Linked DNA regions of Simiduia agarivorans SA1 = DSM 21679. The protein of the gene in region 2 interacts with the protein of the main gene of each other region in a pairwise test. Links are inferred from orthologs where the notes say so. Each region holds a gene or a part of one and is shown on either strand. Other genes may lie near its edges.

Region 1 (4,866 bases), 3.7 Mb from region 2 along the record:
CAGCCACTTGCAATAACGACCGGATATCGCGCGTGAGTGCCCACAAAATAGCGAGGGGTTCCGTGCCTTCGCCTTTCAGGCCCTGCAGGTTGCGTACTGCTGCCTGAACATCGCCCAACAGGGCTTTGTCCACCAGCCCGAAAATATCGTAGCGGGCGGAATTGGCCACCACATTGGCCAGTAACTGTGAATCCACCCGGCCATCGGTTGCCAGTAGTTTCAGTTTTTCGATTTCCTGCGCCGCCGCCAGTAAATTGCCTTCGATGCGGGTTGCCAACATGTCGATGGCGCTTCTGTCCGCACTCAGGCCTGCCGCACTGAGCCGTTGGTCCAGCCATTGATGTAATTGGGCGCCATTGATCGGCCAGATCTGAATGAAAACCCCCGCCTGTTCCAGCGCGGAAAACCATTTGGCCTTTTGGGTGTTGCGATCAATTTTTGGCAGCACAATAAGCAGCAGGTTGTCGTCTGCCGGGCGTGCCGCATACTCCTGCAAGGCTTTTCCACCTTCAGTGCCGGGTTTGCCACCGGTGATGTGCAACTCGATAATTTTCTTTTCGGCAAACAACGACAGGCTTGCCGCACTGGCGTGCAGCTGACCCCAGTCGAAGCTTTTGTCGGCGTGATAGCGCTCGCGTTCGGTATAGCCCTGTTGGCGAGCGGATTGGCGCAAGGTGTCACAGGCTTCCTGCACCAAGAGCGGCTCGTCACCACTGATGATGTAGATGGGCGCCAGGCTTTTGCTGGCGGCCGCAGCCAATTGCTCAGCGCGCAGCTTGGCCATCGGGACTTTGTTCGATCATAAAACTCAGGCGGCGGATGATTTGCGAGGCAAGTTCGCGGGTCATTTCGGTTTGTACCAGAGTGCCCTCGCCGGTGGAGCTCAGCACGCTATTGGCATTGTAACTGACCGCGCGTGCGATTTCCGCCGTTGTGGGCTTGCCAATCAGGCGATTATCCGGATCCCGCAATTCAAACTGAATGGCTTTCAGGTATTCGTACTCGGCGACCACCGCATCCGCGCCCAGCGCGGCGGTGCGCCTTTCGTTAATTTCGCGACCGAGAGCAAGCGTATAAAAACCCGAATTGCCTTCGGGGCGCGTATTGATACCGTTGGCGGCCAGCTGCGCGTGCAGTTCATCTTCCAGGGCACCGGAGGCGCCCTGAATTTTGAGTGCGGTGAAGTTGTCGGGCACATCAATTGCGCCTTTCAGGTGCCAGCCGCAGGCAGCGAGTAACAGGGATATGGCAACAACTGTATACCGCAGTAGCCTCATGGTTTTATTTCCTTGATTACTTCACCGCAAAGGTCACCAGTTTGCCCGGGACCACTTTGCACATTTTTATTTCAACGCCGTCCAGGAACTTCTGCACATTGTCGTTGGATTTGGCCAGCGCAATAATGGTGTCGTTGTCGGCGTCGGCGGCGACGGTAATTTTGGCGCGCACCTTGCCGTTGATCTGTACCACCAGTTCCAATTCACTTTTCACTAACGCCGCTTCATCCAGTTGCGGCCAGCCGGCATCCAACAAATTGTCACCGCGCCCCAGGCCTGCCCACAAGGTATGGCAGATGTGCGGGACGATAGGCGCCAGCAGCTGTACGGCTGCCAGCAGGGCTTCGCGCTCCACCGCCAGGTCCTGGTCGTCTTTGCGTTCAAAGCGGGTGACGTCATTGAGCAATTCCATCACCGCGGCAATGGCGGTGTTGAACGTCTGGCGACGGCCGTAATCGTCGCTCACCTTGGCGATGGTTTCGTGGGTTTTGCGGCGCAGGTCTTTTTGCGGCCCGGTTAAACTGTCCACCTTCAGTTCGGGCGCTGTGCCGGCCTGCTGGTGGGCGTGAACCGCTTTCCAGAGTTTACGCAAGAACCGGTGTGCGCCTTCTACGCCCGCGTCATTCCATTCCAGTGATTGCTCGGGCGGTGCGGCAAACATGGTGAACAGGCGCACGGTATCGGCGCCGTACTGGTCGATTAACTCCTGCGGGTCAACGGTGTTGCCTTTGGACTTGGACATCTTGGTGCCGTCTTTCAGCACCATGCCCTGGCACAGTAAACGCTTGAATGGCTCATCGCCGCTCACCAGGCCTTCGTCGCGCATCAGCTTGTGGAAAAAGCGCGCGTACAACAGGTGCAGGATGGCGTGCTCAATGCCGCCCACGTATTGATCCACCGGCAGCCAGTAGTCGGCGGCGGCTTTGTCGATCATGCCGCCATCGAAATTGGCGCAGGTATAACGGGCGTAATACCAGGATGACTCCATGAAGGTGTCGAACGTATCCGTTTCGTGTTCGGCCGCCTGACCATCGAATTCGGTTTTGCGCCACTGCTCGTCTTTTTTGATGGGCGAATGTACGCCATCCATGACCACCTCTTCAGGCAGCAAGACCGGCAGGCGCGATGCAGGCACCGGAATTTCCTTGCCGCCGTTGAGGTACAGCACGGGAATCGGGGCGCCCCAGTAGCGCTGGCGGGATACACCCCAGTCGCGCAAACGGAAATTGGTGGTGATACGGCCTTTGTTTTCCTGTTGCAGTTTGGCGGCAATGGCGTCGAAGGCGGCCTGGAATTCGAGGCCGTCAAATTCGCCGGAATTGATCAGTTTGCCTTTTTCAGTAATAGCGGCCTTGGTCAGATCGCCTTCGCCGTCGATTACCTGCTCGATGGCCAGACCGTATTTCTGGGCAAATTCAAAATCGCGCTGGTCGTGTGCCGGCACCGCCATCACCGCGCCCGAGCCGTAATCCATCAACACATAGTTGGCCACCCACACGGCCACCGGCTTACCGGTGAGCGGGTGCAGGGCTTTGATGCCGGTATCGAAACCCTTTTTGTCCATGGTGGCCATGTCGGCTTCGGACACCGACTGAATTTTGCATTCGGCGATAAAGGCGGCGAGTGCTGCGTTGTTTTCCGCCAGCTTTTTACTGATCGGGTGTTCGGCCGCCAGGCTCACATAAGTGACGCCCATTAAGGTGTCGGGGCGGGTGGTGTAGACATCAAATGCCGTGTGTTCGCCCACCGGGGCTTCCAGCTCGAAAGTCATCTCCACGCCCTGGCTCTTGCCGATCCAGTTGCGCTGCATGGTGCGCACCTGCTCGGGCCATTCGTCCAGCTGGTCCAGATCGTTCAGCAATTGCTCGGCGTAATCGGTGATTTTGATAAACCACTGGGGAATCTCTTTGCGCTCCACTTTCGAGTCGCAACGCCAGCAGCAGCCGTCGATGACCTGCTCGTTGGCCAGCACGGTCATGTCGTTCGGGCACCAGTTCACCGAAGAGACTTTTTTGTAGGCCAGGCCTTTTTCGATCAGGCGGGTGAAAAACCACTGCTCCCACTTGTAGTAATCCGGCTTGCAGGTGGTGACTTCGCGGCTCCAATCGAAACCAAAGCCCAGGCGCTTGAGTTGGCCGCGCATGTAATCGGTATTGGAATAGGTCCAGGCTGCGGGAGCGGTGTTGTGTTTGATTGCCGCATTTTCGGCTGGCAGGCCGAAGGCATCCCAACCCATGGGGTGCAATACGTTTTTGCCTTGCATGCGCTGGTAACGGGCAATCACGTCCGAAATGGTGTAGTTGCGCACATGGCCCATGTGCAGCTTGCCGCTGGGGTAGGGGAACATGGATAGGCAGTAGAACTTTTCCCGGCTGCTGTCTTCAGTGACCACGAAGCTCTTCTCGGTTTCCCAGAAGGTCTGGGTGGCGGCTTCAATCTGGTCCGGATGGTAATGTTCTGTCAGTGGCAGATGAGTTGTCACGATGGGCCTATACTTAACTGTGTGATTAGAGCAAAGCGGGCAATTATAGGGCTTCGCGCACGGGATTGGTATGCAGCAGAGCCCATTTGGCCGGGAGGTGGCGAGAATGGCACAGAAGAGAGAATCAGCTCAGGAAGACCACTGGCAACAGGCCCTCAACCAGGGCGTGGAAGGCTTTGTGAAGCTGGAGCTGGCGGCCGAAGACATGGTCAAAGATGAAGCGTCTTTGGTCCGGGCCTGGTTGTCCGATGATGCGCATGCGGCCGGTCGCTATTTGTCGGGGCTGGCACAGGACATCAATACCCTGGAACAGCGGGCCGGCGCCTGGATGCTCAGTGCGGCTGATCCGTTCCGGGCGGAATGGTTGCACCTGAGTTTATGCCTGGGCCATTCGGCCGAGGTGATGGTGGCCGGCGAAAAGCCCGGAGGCGTTCACCTGGCCTGTGCCGGTTGCGGTCAGGACGCCGCGCTGGATGTTGCGCGGGCGTTGTTGGCTTGCGAGGGCTGCGGCGGTCAGGTGTTCAGACGCAAGGAGCTCACCCATTAACCAGCAGGCTTTGCTAAACCATATTCCCATTGCGCAACTGATGTCCCGTAATGTGGCCCGCATTGCGCCTGAAGAGCCCTTGGTGCTGGCTTACCGGCGGGTCCGGGAGGAAGGCATTTCCTGTCTCATGGTGATGCGCGGCGCGGAACTGGCCGGCATTATCACCGAGCGCGATCTGGTCAATCACATTGATTACCTGATTGATCAGGACAACCTGAATCTGGCGCATTTGGGTCGGGTGTGTGATGTCATGAGCCGGCATTTGGTGGCAGTCATGGATACCGATGGCCTGCAGACGGCGCTGGATAAGTGCATGGAAAAGGCGATCCGCCACCTGCCGGTGCTGAACGCTGCCGGTGATCTGGTTGGGGTGGTGACCCAGACCGATCTGGTGCGGGCCTATTCCCACATACTGGCCCAGCAGCTCTCGCTGGCCTCAGACAACGAGCGGCTCAAAGCCCTCAGTTTGCTGGATCCGCTGATGGGTATCGGCAACCGGCGGGCAATGGAGCGGGATCTCAAGCACACGGCCGCTGGCAGTGACCGGCGCCATTTACCCT
Region 2 (3,928 bases):
GTGAAGTTTTCGCCGGCCCCGCCGTGAAAGATGCGATTCTTGGCGCTGGACTGCGGTTCGGCTCTCGCAAGATTTTTCATTATCATCAGGATGAAGACGGCGAAGGCCCGATTCAGTTCAGCCTGGTGAATATGGTGCAGCCCGGCGTATTCGATTTGCAGAAATTTGACGAGCTGGAAACCCCCGGCCTCAGCATGTTTATGACGCTGCCCATGGAAGGCTCTGCGATTGCGGCCTTTGATGCCATGGTGACCACTGCGCGTGCGATTGCCGAAGCGCTGGAAGGCGACCTGAAAGATGAACAACAATCGACCCTCACGCAACAAACGGTGGAACACAACCGGGCGCGGGTGACGGAATACGAGCGCAAGCGCCAGCTGGAACTGGCGCGGGCTTGAGGCGCGACGATAAAGCCCGGTAATACCGGGCTTTTTTACAGGCGCTGAAAATAAAATAACCGACAACGCTGGAACTTCATGTCAGACCAAAAACAAACCTACGAAGAGCTCAAGCAAGCGCTGAATTACCACAGCTACCGTTATTACGTATTGGATGATCCGCAATTGCCGGACAGTGAATACGATCGGTTGATGCAACAATTGCAGGCGATAGAAGCGGAACACCCGGACTGGATCACGGCTGACTCCCCCAGCCAGCGGGTCGGGGCGCAACCGATGGCCGCGTTTTCGCAAGTGCAACACAAGTTGCCGATGCTGAGCCTGGACAACGCCTTCAACGAAGAGGATATGCGCGATTTCAACAAGCGATTGCAAAGCTTGCTGAAGTCCGCCGAACCCATCGAGTTTGCCTGTGAGCCCAAGCTAGACGGCATTGCCGTCAGCCTGATGTACGAAAACGGTTTGCTGGTCCAGGCCGCGACGCGCGGCGATGGCTCGGTAGGGGAGGACATTACTGCCAATGTGCGCACCATCGGCTCGGTACCGCTCAAGCTCATGGGCGGTGATTTCCCTGCACTGCTGGAAGTGCGCGGCGAAATCTACATGCCCAAAGCCGGCTTTGAGGCGCTCAACGAAAAAGCCCGTGCGGCCGGTGAAAAAGTCTTTGTGAACCCGCGCAATGCGGCGGCGGGCAGTTTACGTCAGCTCGATGCGCGCATTACCGCATCGCGGCCACTGGAGTTCTGTTGTTACAACATTGGTGTGGTGGAAGGCGGGAATATTCCCGATCGACACACGGATGTATTGCAACAACTCCAGCGTTGGGGGTTTCTGATCAATCGCGAAATGGCTGCGGTGAGCGGTATCGATGCTTGCCTGGCTTACTTTGCGCGCCTGGGCGAAAAACGCGCGGCGTTGCCCTATGACATCGACGGGATAGTTTTCAAGGTCAATAGCCGGCAATTGCAAAATCAGCTGGGATTTGTGGCGCGCGCACCACGCTGGGCAATTGCGCATAAATTCCCCGCCCAGGAAGAAATGACGCAATTGCTGGAAGTTGAATTCCAGGTGGGTCGTACTGGCAGCATTACGCCGGTAGCGCGTCTACAGCCCGTATTCGTGGGCGGCGTGACCGTGTCCAATGCCACCCTGCACAACCGCGATGAAATAGAGCGGCTGGGTGTGATGGTGGGCGATACGGTGATTGTGCGCCGCGCCGGTGACGTGATTCCGCAGGTGGTATCGGTGATTACCAGCAAACGGCCTGCGGATGCCCGTCCGGTGCAGTTCCCGGAAAACTGCCCTGTGTGCCAATCCCCGGTGGCACAGGTTGAGGGTGAGGCAGCCGTGCGTTGTACGGGCGGGCTTTTGTGTGCGGCCCAGGTCAAAGAAGGCATTAAACATTTTGCCTCGCGCAAAGCCATGGATGTGGATGGGTTGGGCGATAAGCTGGTGGAGCAGCTGGTGGATGAGGGGCTGATCAGCTCTGTCGCCGATCTGTTTTCTCTGACCGAAGCACAGCTGGTGGGGCTGGAGCGCATGGGGGAGAAGTCGGCGCAGAATCTTCTGGCCGCGCTGGAAGCCAGCAAAAAAACCACACTGGCCAAATTTTTGTTCGGGCTGGGTATCCGTGAAGTGGGGGAGACCACCGCGCGCACACTGGCGCAGCATTTTGGTGGGCTCGAGGCCATTATGACCGCTTCCGAAGACGCGCTGTTGGCGGTGCCGGATATTGGCCCGGTATCGGCTGCGAGCATCCGGCAATTTTTTGAATCGGAAAAACACCGCGAGCAAATCCAGCAACTCATTGCCGTGGGGTTTGAATGGGCTGAAACCGAGCCCGCGGCACGCGACGCATTGCCCTTGGCCGGACAGACCTGGGTGCTGACTGGCACGCTGGAGCAGATGACGCGCGATCAGGCCAAGGACAAATTGCTGGCGCTTGGCGCCAAGGTGGCGGGCAGTGTGTCGGCCAAAACTCACTGCCTGGTGGCGGGGCCCGGGGCCGGCTCCAAGCTCACCAAAGCGCAGGGGTTGGGTATTCCGGTGCTGGATGAGCAGGCATTTCTGGATCAATTGACTCAGTGGGAGGCGGGGGCGTGATTGGTTGGCAGGCGCTGATAAAACACACGGCATTGGTGTTGGCGGTCATACTGGCCTCGGGTTGCGCCACGTCGCCGCCCAGTAACCCCGACAATCTGTGCGATATTTTTGAGGAAAAAGACGATTGGTATGAGGATGCCAAAAAAGCGGAAAAACGCTGGAAATCGCCCATCCCGACCATGATGGCCATGATGCATCAGGAAAGCCGTTTTGTGGCCAAGGCCAAACCGCCCCGTACCAAAATCCTGTGGGTAATCCCCGGTCCGCGCAAAAGCAGCGCCTACGGCTACTCGCAAGCCAAAGATGAAACCTGGGAATGGTACCAGCACAACAGCGGCAACAGCTGGTCGTCGCGCGATGACTTTGCCGATGCCATCGATTTTATCGGCTGGTACAACTACCAGAGCGGGCGGCTCTCAAAGATAAAGTCCAACGATACCTACCACCTGTACCTGGCCTATCACGAGGGGCATGGCGGGTTTAACCGGCGCACTTACCGTGACAAACAATGGTTGAAAAACGTGGCCAAAAAAGTGTCCTCCCGGGCTGCGACCTATCAGGCGCAGCTGAACCGCTGCCGGGAAGATCTGGAGTCGGGTGGCTGGTTCTGGTGACGACTGGCAAAAGCGCAACCCGGTCGTTGTTGGCAGTGCCGGATATGCGGTAGAGTTCGGGCAATAGTTTCAGGAAACAGGTCATGCATAACGATCAGGAATCCATCGTCTACGGGTGCATCAAGGATGTGAGCGGTTCGCTTGGGGACCAGCAACGGCGCAAGGTCAATGCCCGTGCCATGATGTCATTGCCTGAAGCGGACGATTGGCCATTTTTGTGCCGCGATATGTTTTCCCTGCCCGTGACCGACGTGCACAACCTCTACCACACCGATGTAATGCACTTCGGCGCCTCCTACAAAGCGGTGGAATACGAGTGGGAGCAATGGCTGGCGAAATTTGAAGACCTGCTGTCCCGCATGTACTGGGTCAGTGCCACTGTTCACCTGGAAACCGAACTGTCTGGTACCCACACCTTTACCTGGGAGGCTAACGGCAGCTATCACGCCCCCGGCAGCGGGGGCATCTCTGTGCGGTGCGAGTGGAGCCACGAGGGCGGGTTGCAAATCTGACCTATGGCCATTGCGCTGGACTCACTGCCCGCCGGCACCCCGCTGGCGGATGATATACGCCTGGTGTTTTTTGATATCGACGGCACCTTGCTGGATCGCGAAGGGCAGCTGCAGCCTGCGACCCGAAAGGCTATTGCCACGCTGCACCAGCGCGGCGTGATGACCGCGTTTGCCAGTGGCCGTCCGCCCTTTGCTGCCGACGCCCTGCAGGCCGAACTGCAACTGACCGGCCCGTCGGTGTTTTACACCGGAGGACACTGCGTCTGGCAGGGCAGTACCTTTGCCGACCACACCCTGGCGC

What was found. Proteins that work in one complex are often made in the same cells at the same time.
Region 1: the proteins of ligA (region 2) and leuS interact in binary tests that used the Escherichia coli proteins (3 or more experiments, as listed by UniProt). The link is inferred for Simiduia agarivorans SA1 = DSM 21679 from one-to-one orthologs.

Annotation. Positions count from the first base shown.
Region 1 is NC_018868.3:3,803,740-3,808,605, forward strand. Bases 1,018-4,045 are described here. They hold leuS (leucine--tRNA ligase), read right to left. Parts: upstream 3,742-4,045; coding sequence 1,294-3,741; downstream 1,018-1,293. Other genes in these bases: M5M_RS16960 (LPS-assembly lipoprotein LptE), read right to left, coding at 1,018-1,277; M5M_RS19725 (zinc ribbon-containing protein), read left to right, coding at 3,866-4,045. Outside these bases: holA (DNA polymerase III subunit delta), read right to left, coding at 1-784; more of M5M_RS16960, read right to left, coding at 765-1,017; more of M5M_RS19725, read left to right, coding at 4,046-4,306; M5M_RS19730 (GGDEF domain-containing protein), read left to right, coding at 4,347-4,866.
Region 2 is NC_018868.3:73,296-77,223, forward strand. What follows is about bases 1-2,988. They hold ligA (NAD-dependent DNA ligase LigA), read left to right. Parts: upstream 1-476; coding sequence 477-2,501; downstream 2,502-2,988. Other genes in these bases: zipA (cell division protein ZipA), read left to right, coding at 1-398; M5M_RS00340 (transglycosylase SLT domain-containing protein), read left to right, coding at 2,498-2,988. Also shown: more of M5M_RS00340, read left to right, coding at 2,989-3,115; M5M_RS00345 (hypothetical protein), read left to right, coding at 3,199-3,627; M5M_RS00350 (HAD family hydrolase), read left to right, coding at 3,631-3,928. UniProt on the Escherichia coli protein: DNA ligase that catalyzes the formation of phosphodiester linkages between 5'-phosphoryl and 3'-hydroxyl groups in double-stranded DNA using NAD as a coenzyme and as the energy source for the reaction.